One region of the Streptomyces erythrochromogenes genome, then DNA from elsewhere that is predicted to be linked to it. Evidence: riboswitches for the same ligand, from Rfam matches in the RefSeq annotation. Region 1 holds a riboswitch; the other holds the start of a gene.
The links. Region 1 has a riboswitch for glycine ahead of gcvP (aminomethyl-transferring glycine dehydrogenase). Riboswitches for the same ligand answer to the same signal wherever they lie in the genome.

Region 1 (6,458 bases):
CAGCAGGTGCGGACACCGTAGCGATGCGGCCAGCCGGTTCTGCTCCAACTGCGGAGCGCCGCTGCGGGCGGGTCTGACGCCGGAGCGTGCCTCGGAGACCACGTCCACCATCTCGATCTCGGGCCTCGAGGCCTACGAGGCCGAGGTGACGGGACAGACGCACGTGTCGTCCTCGCTGTCCCCCGAGGCCCAGGCCGCGGTGGAGGCACTGCCGCCCGGTTCCGCCCTGCTCATCGTGCGGCGCGGACCCAACTCCGGCAGCCGCTTCCTGCTGGACGGCGAACTGACCACGGCCGGCCGGCACCCGCAGAGCGACATCTTCCTGGACGACGTCACCGTCTCCCGGCGCCATGTCGAATTCCGCAGGAGCCAGGACGGCGGCTTCACCGTGGCCGACGTAGGCAGTCTCAACGGCACGTACGTCAACCGTGAACCGATCGACTCCGTCGCCCTTCACAACGGCGACGAGGTGCAGATCGGCAAGTACCGGTTGGTCTTCTACGCGAGCCTGCGGGGCGTCTGACCCTCCCCCGGACCCGGTCCGGGGGCACCCGAGGGAAGGTCCCATGCTGCGCAATCCGACAGGCGGCGCCGGAAACGGCACCGCCGGCTCGGCCGGGCGGCTGGTGAGCATCGGCACGGTGCTCACCACGCTGCGTGACGAGTTCCCCGAAGTCACGATCTCGAAGATCCGTTTTCTGGAGGCGGAGGGGCTGGTCGAGCCCCGGCGCACACCTTCCGGGTACCGCAAGTTCAGCACGGAGGACGTGGAGCGCCTCGCCCGCATCCTGCGGCTGCAGCGTGACCACTACCTGCCGCTGAAGGTCATCCGCGAGCAGCTCGACGCGCTCGCACGCGGGGAGCAGATCCGCATCCCGGCGCCCACGGCGCACGGCGACACCGCCGATCCGTCCGACCCGGCCGTCTCCGCCGCCGTATACGGCGAGGTGGGGCAGGAGCGGCCCCCCGCGGCCCGTGTGGGGCGGCCGGAGCTGCTGGAGGCCGTCGGCGTGGACGAGGAGCAGCTCGTCGAGTGGGAGTCGTACGGGCTGCTCGCCGAGGCGCCGGGCGGCGGGTTCGACGCCGATGCGGTCACGGTGGCCCGGCTCGTGGCCGACCTGGGGCGTTTCGGCCTGGAGCCGCGGCACCTGCGCGCCATGAAGGCGGCCGCCGACCGGGAGGCGGGTCTGGTGGAACAGGTCGTGGCACCGCTGCGCCGGCACCGCAACCCGCAGACCAGGGCCCATGCGGAGGCCACGATGAAGGAGCTCGCGGGGCTCTCCGTACGGCTGCACGAGGCCTTGGTGCAGACGGCTCTCGGCGTCCGGTTGCGCTGACCTCGGCGGTCGAGGTGGAGCCCCGACTACCCAAACCTGCCGAGCAGGTCCTAGGGTTGCTGTGTGAACGAGCTCGACGTTGTGGGTGTCCGGGTGGAAATGCCCTCCAACCAACCGATCGTGCTCCTGCGTGAAGTGGGAGGCGATCGGTACCTCCCCATCTGGATCGGTCCGGGGGAGGCGACGGCCATTGCCTTCGCCCAGCAGGGGATGGCGCCTGCCCGGCCGCTGACGCACGACCTCTTCAAGGACGTGCTGGAGGCGGTCGGTCAGGAGCTCACCGAGGTCCGGATCACGGATCTGCGGGAGGGCGTCTTCTACGCGGAGCTCGTCTTCGCCAGCGGGGTCGAGGTGAGCGCGCGGCCTTCCGACGCCATAGCCCTCGCCCTGCGGACGGGGACGCCGATCTACGGCAGTGACGGCGTCCTGGACGATGCCGGAATCGCCATCCCGGACGAGCAGGAGGACGAGGTGGAGAAGTTCCGCGAGTTCCTCGACCAGATCTCACCCGAGGACTTCGGCACCGGCCCGCAGTGAGGCACCGTCTGCGTCGTCCACGGTGTGGCTCCAGCCCATTCGAGTAGCCTTTCCCCGCAAACGGATACGGGAAACCACTCTCAGGGTGATTATCACTCGGCGTGCCGAGTGTGGCGATCGTTGACGCACCCCTGGTGACTGCCTACCTTCGAGGTGGGCAGGTCAAGGACGGAGGGTCGGCGTGAGGATCACGGGCGACGGTACGACCGGGGGCACCCCCGTACGGAGTGGCACCGGGCCGTACCCGCTGCACGGTGGTGCGGTCGGATCCGCGCACCGTCAGCCGGAGTCGACGCCGGTCGGGCCGGTGGACGGCGAGCCGGCGCCCGAACAGGTCGGCTACCGCGGGCCGACGGCGTGCGCCGCGGCCGGCATCACCTACCGGCAGCTCGACTACTGGGCGCGCACCGGGCTGGTGGAGCCCAGCGTGCGGCCCGCCTACGGGTCCGGGACTCAGCGCCTCTACAGCTTCCGCGACGTCGTCGTCCTCAAGATCGTCAAGCGCTTCCTGGACACCGGTGTGGCGCTGCAGAACATCCGCACGGCCGTCCGGCACCTGCACGACCGCGACCTCGCGGACCTCGAGCGGATGACGCTGATGAGCGACGGCGCCACCGTGTACGAGTGCACCTCGCCGGACCAGGTCGTCAGCCTCCTCCAGGGCGGGCAGGGCGTCTTCGGCATCGCCGTGGGCGTGGTGTGGCGCGACGTGCAGAGCGCGCTGTCGCAGCTGCACGGGGAGCGGGTGGACACCGGCGAGACCCTGGTCGGGCACAACCCGACGGACGAGCTGGCCGCCCGCCGCAACCGCGCCGTCTGAGCGGGCCGGCCGAGCCGCGGGAATGTCAGTGGCGTAGGGCAGCATCGGTGCTGTGAGAGCCGCTCCGACCATCCTGCATCTGGACATGGACGCCTTCTACGCCTCCGTCGAGCAGGCGTCGAAGCCGAGCCTGCGCGGCAAGGCCGTCATCGTCGGGGGGCTCGGGCCGCGCGGGGTCGTCGCCACGGCCTCGTACGAGGCCAGGCGGTTCGGGGTGCACTCGGCGATGCCCACCGCGCAGGCCAGGCGTCTCTGCCCGAACGGCGCCTACCTCATCCCGCGGTTCACGCTCTACCGGCAGGTCAGCGACGTGGTGATGGCCATGCTGCGAGAGCTGTCGCCGCTGGTGGAGCCGCTCAGCCTGGACGAGGCCTTCGTGGACCTGGAGGCGGGCGGGGTCGCTTTCGACGCGGGCTCGGCCCGGGCGACGGGCGAGCGGTTGCGGGCCGACATCAGGGCCGCCACCGGGCTCAGCGGGTCCGTGGGGCTCGCCGGGTCGAAGATGCTGGCCAAGGTGGCCTCGGAGGAGGCCAAGCCCGCCGGGCTGCTGCTGATCGAGCCCGGGACCGAGCGGGAGCTGCTCGCTCCGATGTCCGTACGGACCCTGCCCGGGGTGGGGCCGGCCACGGGGGAGCACCTGCGCCGCGCCGGGATCACCACGGTGGGGGAGCTGGTGGAGGCCGGGGAGGACGAGCTGGTCCGGATGGTCGGGCGCGCGCACGGCACGGGGCTGTACCGGATGGCGCTGGGGCTGGACGACCGGCCGGTGGTCGCGGAGCGGGACGCGAAGTCGGTGTCGGTCGAGGACACCTTCGACGTGGACCTGCACGACCGGGTGCGGATCCGGGGCGAGGTGCAGCGGCTCGCCGACCGGTGCGTGCAGCGGCTGCGGGGCTCCGGGCACTCGGGGCGCACGATCGTGCTCAAGGTGAGGCGCTACGACTTCTCCACGCTGACGCGGTCCGAGACGCTGCGCGGGCCCACGGACGACGCGGCGGTGGTGCGCGAGGCCGCCGCGCGGCTGCTGGAGGCGGTGGACACCACGGGCGGGGTGCGGCTGCTGGGGGTGGGCGTGACCGGCCTGGCGGACTACACGCAGGAGGACCTCTTCGCGCAGTCACTCGCCGCCGAGGCGGAGGCGGCGGACGAGGGGGCCGGAACGGACGGCACGGGCGGTACGGCCGCGGGAGCCGAGCCGGATGCCGCCGACGGGGGCGCGGGGGCCCAGGAGGGGTCGGAGCCGCCCGCGGAGGCACAGGGGGCTCCCGGGCGCCGCTGGGTGGCCGGGAGCGACGTACGGCACGTCCTGTACGGGCCGGGGTGGGTGCAGGGCAGCGGGGTCGGACGGGTGACCGTGCGGTTCGAGCAGCCCGGATCGGAGCCCGGCCGGGTGCGGACCTTCCGGGTGGACGACCCCGAGCTGGAGCCGTCCGACCCGCTGCCGCTGGTGGGGGACACGGACTAGGAGGGGTGCCGGCGGCGGGAGGTCAGCCCTCGTCGCCCGCCAGGCGGCCGAAGTCGCGGTGGAAGTCGGACGGAAGGGTCGTGTCCAGGCCGTAGTGGTGGTAGAGCTGGAGTTCCTGTTCGGGAGAGAGGTGGCGGCCGACGCCGAAGTCCGGTGCGTCCTTGATGAGGGAGCGTTCGAAGGGCACCCGCAGGGTCTCGCCGACCATCTCGCTCGGCTCCAGGGGGACGAAGGCGTCCCGGCTGAACAGGCCCGTGCGGACGGCGGCCCATTCCGGGACACCCGTCGCATCGTCGAGGTAGACCTCGTCGATGGTGCCGATCTTGGCACCGTTGCGGTCGAACGCCTTGCGGCCGATCAGGCTGCGCGGATCGATGTCGGTCTGCACGGTCCCTCCAAATGGTCGCAACTGCTCCGTAATGACTACAGAAGTGCATTTCCGCAGAGGAGGCCACTCGGGGAGCCCCTTGAACCCCGCTGGTAGTCTGGGTGACGGCTGTCGACCCTGTGCGGGAGAGTCCTCCGAGTGAGCAAGACGGAGGCGCCGAAGGAGCAAATCCTCCCCGGAATCTCTCAGGCATACGTACCGCACGGACGAGGCCACTCTGGAAAGCAGGGCGGGTACCGGGCGCGCAGTGCCGGTCCCCCTCCTCACCGACGGTGAAAGCCGGATCTCTCGGGAGACCCCCGTGACTCCGGTGAAACTCTCAGGTGCAGATGACAGAGGGGGAGGCCGTCCGGGTGCCCGCGCCGTGGTGCCCCTCGCAGGTCATATGACCAGGAGGCCTCCGTACATGACCGCCAACCGCATTCCGCTCTCCCAGCTGGAGCGAGGCATCCCCTTCGCACAGCGCCACATCGGCCCGGATGCCGAGGCGCAGGCGAAGATGCTCGCCCACGTGGGCTACGGCTCCCTGGACGAACTGACCGCCGCCGCGGTCCCGGATGTGATCAAGACCGCCGACGCGCTCGACCTGCCCGAGGCGCGGACCGAGGCCGAGGTGCTCGCCGAGCTGCGCTCGCTCGCCGACCGCAACCAGGTCCTCACCCCCATGATCGGTCTCGGCTACTACGGGACCTTCACCCCGCCGGTGATCCTCCGCAACGTCATGGAGAACCCGGCCTGGTACACGGCGTACACGCCCTACCAGCCGGAGATCTCGCAGGGCCGCCTCGAGGCCCTCCTGAACTTCCAGACCGTCGTCGCCGAACTCACCGGCCTGCCGACCTCGGGCGCCTCGCTGCTCGACGAGGGCACCGCGGCCGCCGAGGCCATGACCCTGGCCCGCCGCGTGGGCAAGGTCAAGGGCAACGTCTTCCTCATCGACGCCGACGCCCTGCCGCAGACGGTCGCCGTCATCGAGACCCGCGCCGAGCCGATCGGCATCGAGGTCGTCGTCGCCGACCTCTCCGACGGCATCCCCGCCGAGATCGCCGAGCGCGGCGTCTACGGCGTCCTGCTCCAGTACCCGGGTGCCTCCGGCGCCGTCCGGGACATCAAGCCGGTCATCGACCAGGCGCACGAGCTCGGTGCCATCGTCACCGTCTCGGCCGACCTGCTCGCCCTGACCCTCCTGACGTCCCCGGGCGCCCTCGGCGCGGACATCGCCGTGGGCACCACCCAGCGCTTCGGCGTCCCGATGGGCTTCGGCGGACCGCACGCCGGCTACATGGCCGTCCAGGACAAGCACGCCCGCTCGCTGCCCGGCCGCCTCGTCGGCGTCTCGGTGGACGCGGACGGCAACAAGGCGTACCGCCTGGCCCTGCAGACCCGCGAGCAGCACATCCGCCGCGAGAAGGCCACCAGCAACATCTGCACCGCGCAGGTGCTGCTCGCCGTGATGGCCGGCATGTACGCCGTCTACCACGGCCCGGACGGCCTGCGGACGATCGCCGGCCGCACCCACCGCTACGCGACGCTGCTCGCGGCCGGTCTGCGCGCCGGCGGGGTCGAGACCGTGCACGGCTCCTACTTCGACACGATCACGGTCCGCGTCCCGGGCCGAGCGGCCGAGGTCGTCGCAGCCGCCCGTGAGGGCGGGGTCAACCTGCACCGGGTCGACGCCGACCTCGTCTCCATCAGCTGCGACGAGACCACGCTGCGCGCCGACATCGAGGCCGTCTGGGCCGCCTTCGGCGTCACCGCGGACATCGAGGCGCTCGACGGGACCACGGCCGACACCCTGCCCGAGGCCCTGCTGCGCTCGGACGCCTACCTGACCCACCCGGTCTTCCACCAGCACCGCTCCGAGACCGCGATGCTGCGCTACCTGCGCAAGCTCTCGGACAAGGACTACGC
Region 2 (6,458 bases), 4.0 Mb from region 1:
GGCGTCGCGCAGCAGGCGGCCCACGGCGCCGCGGTGGCGGGCGAAGGCGTAGGCGGACACCCCGCGACCCCGGGCGGCCTGGCCGGAGAGGGCCTCCTCGGGGCTGCTGTCCAGGAGGAGAAGGTGCAGATCCCGGCCCCGGCGGCGCGCGGCCGCGGCGAGCAGGCCGCGCACCCAGCTCTGGGTGCCGCAGTCGTGGACGACCACGGAGGCGCCGGAGCGCAGGATCCGGTACAGCCCCCAGTAGTGCGCGGCGCGCACCAGCGGGCGGTACACCGCGTACGGCAGGCGGGCCGGCATCCGGCGCTCCCAGCGCTCGCGGGTGTCCTGGGAGTCGACGGCCCCGCCCTCGGGCGCGGCCCGCTTGATCAGCGTGGTCTTGCCGCCGCCGGGCAGGCCGGAGACGACGACGATGTCGCCCTCGGCGAAGCCGAGCCGCCGGGGTCCGCGCAGCGCGGGGCCGCGCAGGTCGCGTACGAGGCCGAGGCCGCCGTCCGCCGCCCTCCTGCGCTCGCGCGGGCCGCGCCGCTGCACCGGCACCGCGTCCACGGTTCCCGTCGTCGTCACCACTCCGAATCTCCGCACAGTGTTCGCCTCCCCCGAATCGGGTCACCGGGACCCTTGCCCACTGAGTGTAAAGAGACGGTAATCGGCATGTCCGGTTCCGTTCTGCCCGCTCGGATGGGCGTACGAACTTTCGGACCCCGACCCCCGATCTCGGGCATGGCGTGCAATGATGTGCGCCATCTGGACCAACTGCATACCGGCCGCTTGAATCCGCGCGGGAGAGTCCCGGCACGCCGCAAGGCCGTGCGCGGGCGCCGAAGGAGCAAGAACCTCCCTTGAATCTCTCAGGCCCCGTACCGCGTGGATGAGGCAGATCTGAAAAGCGAGCTGCGCGGCAGCTCCACCCAAGGTGCAAGTCGGTGAGACCGGCGATCGGACGATCGGCGGAACTCTCGGCGAACCTCTCAGGTTCCGATGACAGATGGGGAGGAACGTCCTCGTCATGTCATGTCGATGCCCTGGGACCCGGGAGCCACACCCATGAGCACTGCCCCCCGCCTGACCGCCCTCGATGCGCTGCACCGCTCGCTCGGTGCGACCATGACCGATTTCGCGGGCTGGGACATGCCGCTGCGGTACGCCAGCGAGCGCGACGAGCACAACGCCGTACGCACCAAGGCCGGCCTCTTCGACCTCTCGCACATGGGCGAGATCACGCTGACCGGCCCGGAGGCCGTCAAGGCCCTGGACTACGCGCTGGTCGGCAACATCTCCACCGTCGGTGTCGGCCGTGCCCGCTACACGCACATCTGCCAGGAGGACGGCGGGATCGTCGACGACCTGATCGTCTACCGCCTCGGCGAGACCGAGTACATGGTCGTCGCCAACGCCTCCAACGCCCAGGTCGTCCTCGACGCCCTGACCGAGCGTGCCGCCGGCTTCGACACCGAGGTCCGCGACGACCGCGACGCGTACGCGCTGCTCGCAGTGCAGGGCCCGGAGTCCCCCGGCATCCTCGCGTCGCTCACCGACGCCGACCTGGACGGCCTGAAGTACTACGCGGGCCTGCCGGGCACCGTCGCGGGCGTGCCCGCGCTGATCGCGCGTACGGGCTACACGGGCGAGGACGGCTTCGAGCTGTTCGTCTCCCCCGAGCACGCCGTGGAGCTGTGGCAGGCGCTCACCAAGGCCGGCGAGGGCGTCGGCCTGGTCCCGGCCGGCCTGTCCTGCCGCGACACCCTGCGCCTGGAAGCGGGCATGCCGCTGTACGGGCACGAGCTGACCACCTCCCTGACCCCGTTCGACGCGGGTCTGGGCCGGGTCGTGAAGTTCGAGAAGGAGGGGGACTTCGTCGGCCGCGCCGCCCTGGAGGCCGCCGCCGAGAAGGCCGCGACCAAGGCGCCGCGCAAGCTGGTCGGACTGATCGCCGAGGGCCGCCGCGTCCCGCGCGCCGGCTTCCCCGTCACGTTCGGCGGAGAGGTGATCGGCGAGGTCACCTCGGGCGCCCCGTCCCCGACGCTGGGCAAGCCGATCGCGATGGCGTACGTGGACGCGGAGCACGCCGCGCCCGGCGCCTCCGGCGTCGGCGTCGACATTCGCGGTACGCATGAGCCGTACGAGGTCGTCGCGCTGCCGTTCTACAAGCGGCAGAAGTAGCCCTCCGCGCACGACGTCCGCCGTACGGGTACCCGTACGGCGCCGTCTCAGTACCCAAGACCGCAGTTCGTATCCACTCCCCCGCATCCAGGAGAATCAGGTCATGAGCAACCCCGAGAAGCTGCGTTACACCAAGGAGCACGAGTGGCTGTCGGACGTCGTGGACGGCGTCGCGACGGTCGGCATCACGGAGTTCGCGGCCAACGCGCTCGGTGACGTCGTCTACGCCCAGCTCCCCGAGGTCGGCGAGACCGTGACCGAGGGCGAGACCTGTGGCGAGCTGGAGTCGACCAAGTCGGTCAGCGACCTGTACTCCCCGGTCTCCGGCGAGATCGTCGAGGCCAACCAGGACGTCGTCGACGACCCGGCGCTCGTGAACACCGCCCCGTTCGAGGGCGGCTGGCTGTTCAAGGTCCGCCTCTCCGAGGAGCCCAAGGACGCGCTCTCCTTCGAGGAGTACACCAAGCTCACCGCCGGTAACTGACCCCAGGGGATCCTGATGTCCGTACTGAACACCCCTCTCCACGAGCTCGACCCCGACGTCGCCGCCGCCGTCGACGCGGAGCTCGTGCGCCAGCAGTCCACCCTGGAGATGATCGCGTCGGAGAACTTCGCTCCGGTCGCCGTCATGGAGGCCCAGGGCTCGGTCCTCACCAACAAGTACGCCGAGGGCTACCCGGGCCGCCGCTACTACGGCGGCTGCGAGCACGTCGACGTGGTCGAGCAGATCGCGATCGACCGCATCAAGGCGCTGTTCGGCGCCGAGGCCGCGAACGTCCAGCCGCACTCCGGTGCGCAGGCGAACGCCGCCGCGATGTTCGCGCTGCTCAAGCCGGGCGACACGATCATGGGCCTGAACCTGGCCCACGGCGGTCACCTGACCCACGGCATGAAGATCAACTTCTCCGGCAAGCTCTACAACGTGGTCCCGTACCACGTGGACGAGTCCGGCGAGGTGGACATGGCCGAGGTCGAGCGCCTCGCCAAGGAGTCCAAGCCGCAGCTGATCGTCGCCGGCTGGTCCGCCTACCCGCGCCAGCTGGACTTCGCCGCCTTCCGCCGCATCGCGGACGAGGTCGGCGCGTACCTGATGGTCGACATGGCGCACTTCGCCGGCCTGGTCGCCGCGGGCCTGCACCCGAACCCGGTGCCGCACGCCCACGTCGTGACCACCACCACGCACAAGACCCTCGGCGGTCCGCGCGGCGGTGTCATCCTGTCGACGCAGGAGCTGGCCAAGAAGATCAACTCCGCGGTCTTCCCGGGTCAGCAGGGCGGTCCGCTGGAGCACGTGATCGCGGCCAAGGCGGTCTCCTTCAAGGTCGCGGCCTCGCCCGAGTTCAAGGAGCGCCAGGAGCGCACCCTGGAGGGCGCGAAGATCCTCGCCGCCCGTCTGGTCCAGGACGACGTCAAGGCCGTGGGCGTGGACGTCCTGACCGGCGGCACCGACGTGCACCTGGTCCTGGTCGACCTGCGCAACTCCGAGCTGGACGGCCAGCAGGCCGAGGACCGCCTCCACGAGGTCGGCATCACGGTCAACCGCAACGCCATCCCGAACGACCCGCGGCCGCCGATGGTCACCTCGGGTCTGCGGATCGGTACGCCGGCCCTGGCCACCCGCGGTTTCGACGCCGAGGCCTTCACCGAGGTCGCCGAGATCATCGCGCAGGCGCTGAAGCCGACGTACGACGCCGAGGGCCTCAAGGCGCGCGTCTCGGCGCTCGCCGCGAAGTTCCCGCTGTACCCGTCGCTCTAACGACGGCGCGGAAGGGCCCGGCCTCGTCTGTGCACGGGCCGGGCCCTTCCCATGCCCGCCGGCGTCCGCCACGGCGCCCGGCGGCCCGAGGACCCGGTATCGCGGCCCCCGTGGCGCGGGTGGACACCTGTCCGACCTGTCCACGTAATCCTTCCCACCTCGACCGGCAGCCAGGACGTTCACCTCGCCGCGTTAAGCTCGTCTGTCGGACAAAATCTGAACAATCCACCTCTCCTGCCCCCTCCCACCCCACGAGCAGACAAGGGAGTCCGCCACCGTGGCCATCTCCGTCTTCGATCTCTTCTCCATCGGCATCGGTCCCTCCTCCTCCCACACGGTCGGTCCGATGCGCGCCGCGCGCATGTTCGTGACGCGGCTGAAGAAGGACGGGGTGCTCGCCCAGACGGCCTCCGTGCGCGCAGAGCTCTTCGGCTCCCTCGGCGCGACCGGCCACGGCCACGGCACGCCCAAGGCCGTGCTGCTGGGCCTGGAAGGCCACTCCCCCCGCACCGTGAACGTGGAGACGGCGGACGACGAGGTGGAGCGCATCCGCAAGAGCGGCCGGCTGCGGCTGCTGGGCGCGGAGATAGGCGATGGCCACGAGATCGCCTTCGACGAGCCGAACCAGCTGATCCTGCACCGTCGGCGCTCCCTGCCGTACCACGCGAACGGCATGACGCTCTTCGCGTACGACGAGGCCGGCACCCCGCTCCTGGAGAAGACCTACTACTCGGTCGGCGGCGGTTTCGTCGTGGACGAGGACGCGGTCGGCGAGGACCGGATCAAGCTCGACGACACCGTGCTGAAGTACCCCTTCCGCTCCGGTGACGAGATGCTGCGCCTGGCGAACGAGACCGGCCTGTCGATCTCCTCCCTGATGCTGGAGAACGAGAAGGCCTGGCGCACGGAGGAGGAGATCCGCGAGGGCCTCCTGGAGATCTGGCGCGTCATGCAGTCCTGCGTCTCGCGCGGCATGTCCCGCGAGGGCATCCTCCCGGGCGGCCTGCGGGTCAAGCGCCGGGCCGCCGCCACGGCGCGCCAGCTGCGCACCGAGGGCGACCCGATGCTGCACCGCAGCGAGTGGGCGACGATCTACGCGATGGCGGTCAACGAGGAGAACGCGGCCGGCGGCCGTGTCGTCACCGCGCCCACCAACGGCGCGGCGGGCGTCCTGCCGGCCGTCCTGCACTACTACATGAACTTCGTCCCGGGCGCGGACGAGGACGGCGTGGTCCGCTTCCTGCTCGCGGCGGGCGCGATCGGCATGCTCTTCAAGGAGAACGCCTCGATCTCCGGCGCCGAGGTCGGCTGCCAGGGCGAGGTGGGCTCGGCCTGCTCGATGGCGGCCGGCGCCCTCGCCGAGGTGCTCGGCGGCACCCCGGAACAGGTCGAGAACGCGGCCGAGATCGGCATGGAGCACAACCTGGGCCTGACCTGCGACCCGGTCGGCGGCCTCGTCCAGATCCCCTGCATCGAGCGCAACGGCATGGCGGCGGTCAAGGCCGTCACGGCCGCGAAGATGGCCATGCGCGGCGACGGCAGCCACAAGGTCTCCCTGGACAAGGTCATCAAGACCATGAAGGAGACCGGCGCCGACATGAAGGTCAAGTACAAGGAGACCGCCCGCGGCGGCCTCGCGGTCAACGTCATCGAGTGCTGACCCCGTCCCGATGACCGCAGGGCCCGGCGCGTGCACGCGCCGGGCCCTGCGCCGTCCCGTACGGCGCCCGACGGACCCGGAACCGCCGGATCCGGCACGGCGTCCTTAGTCGTGCCACCAGTCCCCGTCTCTTGAGAATCGAGGGGACGTCATGATCCACGCCCGTCTCCGGCAGTTCGTGGCCCTGGCGGTCGGCGCCGTGCTCGCCGCCTGCCTGTCCTTCGCCGCGCCTGCCTCGGCCTCCTCCCTCACCCCGGCCGCCGCCGGCACCCAGGTCCAGACCCCGCTCGTCGTGAACGCCCGCTGGGGCGGGCACGCCACGTTCGACCGGATCGTCATCGACCTGCAGGGGTACGCCCCCACGGTGACCGTCACACCCGTCGCACAGCTCAGGTACGACGGTTCCGGGCAGCCCGTGCCGCTGGCCGGGAAGTACTTCCTGGAGATCCGCCTCAACCCCGCCGCCGCGCACAACGACGCGGGCGAGAGCGTCTACCACGGCCCCAAGCTCCAGAAGATCTACCTCAGCAAGCTCAAGGGCCTCGCCATGACCGGCGACTACGAGGGGTACGTGACCTTCGGCGCCGCCTTCGACACCCTCCCCTACTACCGGGCCTACAGCCTGCACTCGCCCGAGCGGTTCATCGTGGACATCGCGCACTGAACCCTCGGCCGCAGTACGCAGTCCGCACGGCCGGCCCGGGGCGTCGCACGCCCCGGGCCGGCCCGTGTCATCTGCGCCAGAACAGGTGGTGCGTGACGCCGCCGCCCGGGCTGGGCACGACGTCCCGGTGGAACCGGTCGAGCAGTTCCTCCGGCGACTCCCACAGCCTGGCCCCGGAGCCGATCTCCACGGGCGAGACCGCCACGTGCAGGGTG

Region 2: linked by a shared signal. The riboswitch ahead of gcvT (glycine cleavage system aminomethyltransferase GcvT) and the one ahead of gcvP (aminomethyl-transferring glycine dehydrogenase) in region 1 are both predicted to bind glycine.

The regions. Positions count from the first base shown of each region.
Region 1 covers NZ_CP108036.1:6,795,334-6,801,791, forward strand. The annotation lists gene OHA91_RS31155 (FHA domain-containing protein) at 1-523, shown strand, start outside; gene ftsR (transcriptional regulator FtsR) at 567-1,337, shown strand; gene OHA91_RS31165 (bifunctional nuclease family protein) at 1,401-1,874, shown strand; gene OHA91_RS31170 (MerR family transcriptional regulator) at 2,056-2,694, shown strand; gene OHA91_RS31175 (DNA polymerase IV) at 2,747-4,159, shown strand; gene OHA91_RS31180 (PRC-barrel domain-containing protein) at 4,182-4,547, opposite strand; glycine riboswitch at 4,660-4,758, shown strand; gene gcvP (aminomethyl-transferring glycine dehydrogenase) at 4,954-6,458, shown strand, end outside.
Region 2 covers NZ_CP108036.1:2,799,603-2,806,060, forward strand. The annotation lists gene OHA91_RS12395 (AAA family ATPase) at 1-567, opposite strand, end outside; glycine riboswitch at 773-876, shown strand; gene gcvT (glycine cleavage system aminomethyltransferase GcvT) at 1,048-2,163, shown strand; gene gcvH (glycine cleavage system protein GcvH) at 2,267-2,647, shown strand; gene glyA (serine hydroxymethyltransferase) at 2,663-3,919, shown strand; gene OHA91_RS12415 (L-serine ammonia-lyase) at 4,197-5,579, shown strand; gene OHA91_RS12420 (AMIN-like domain-containing (lipo)protein) at 5,734-6,243, shown strand; gene OHA91_RS12425 (dihydrofolate reductase family protein) at 6,311-6,458, opposite strand, start outside.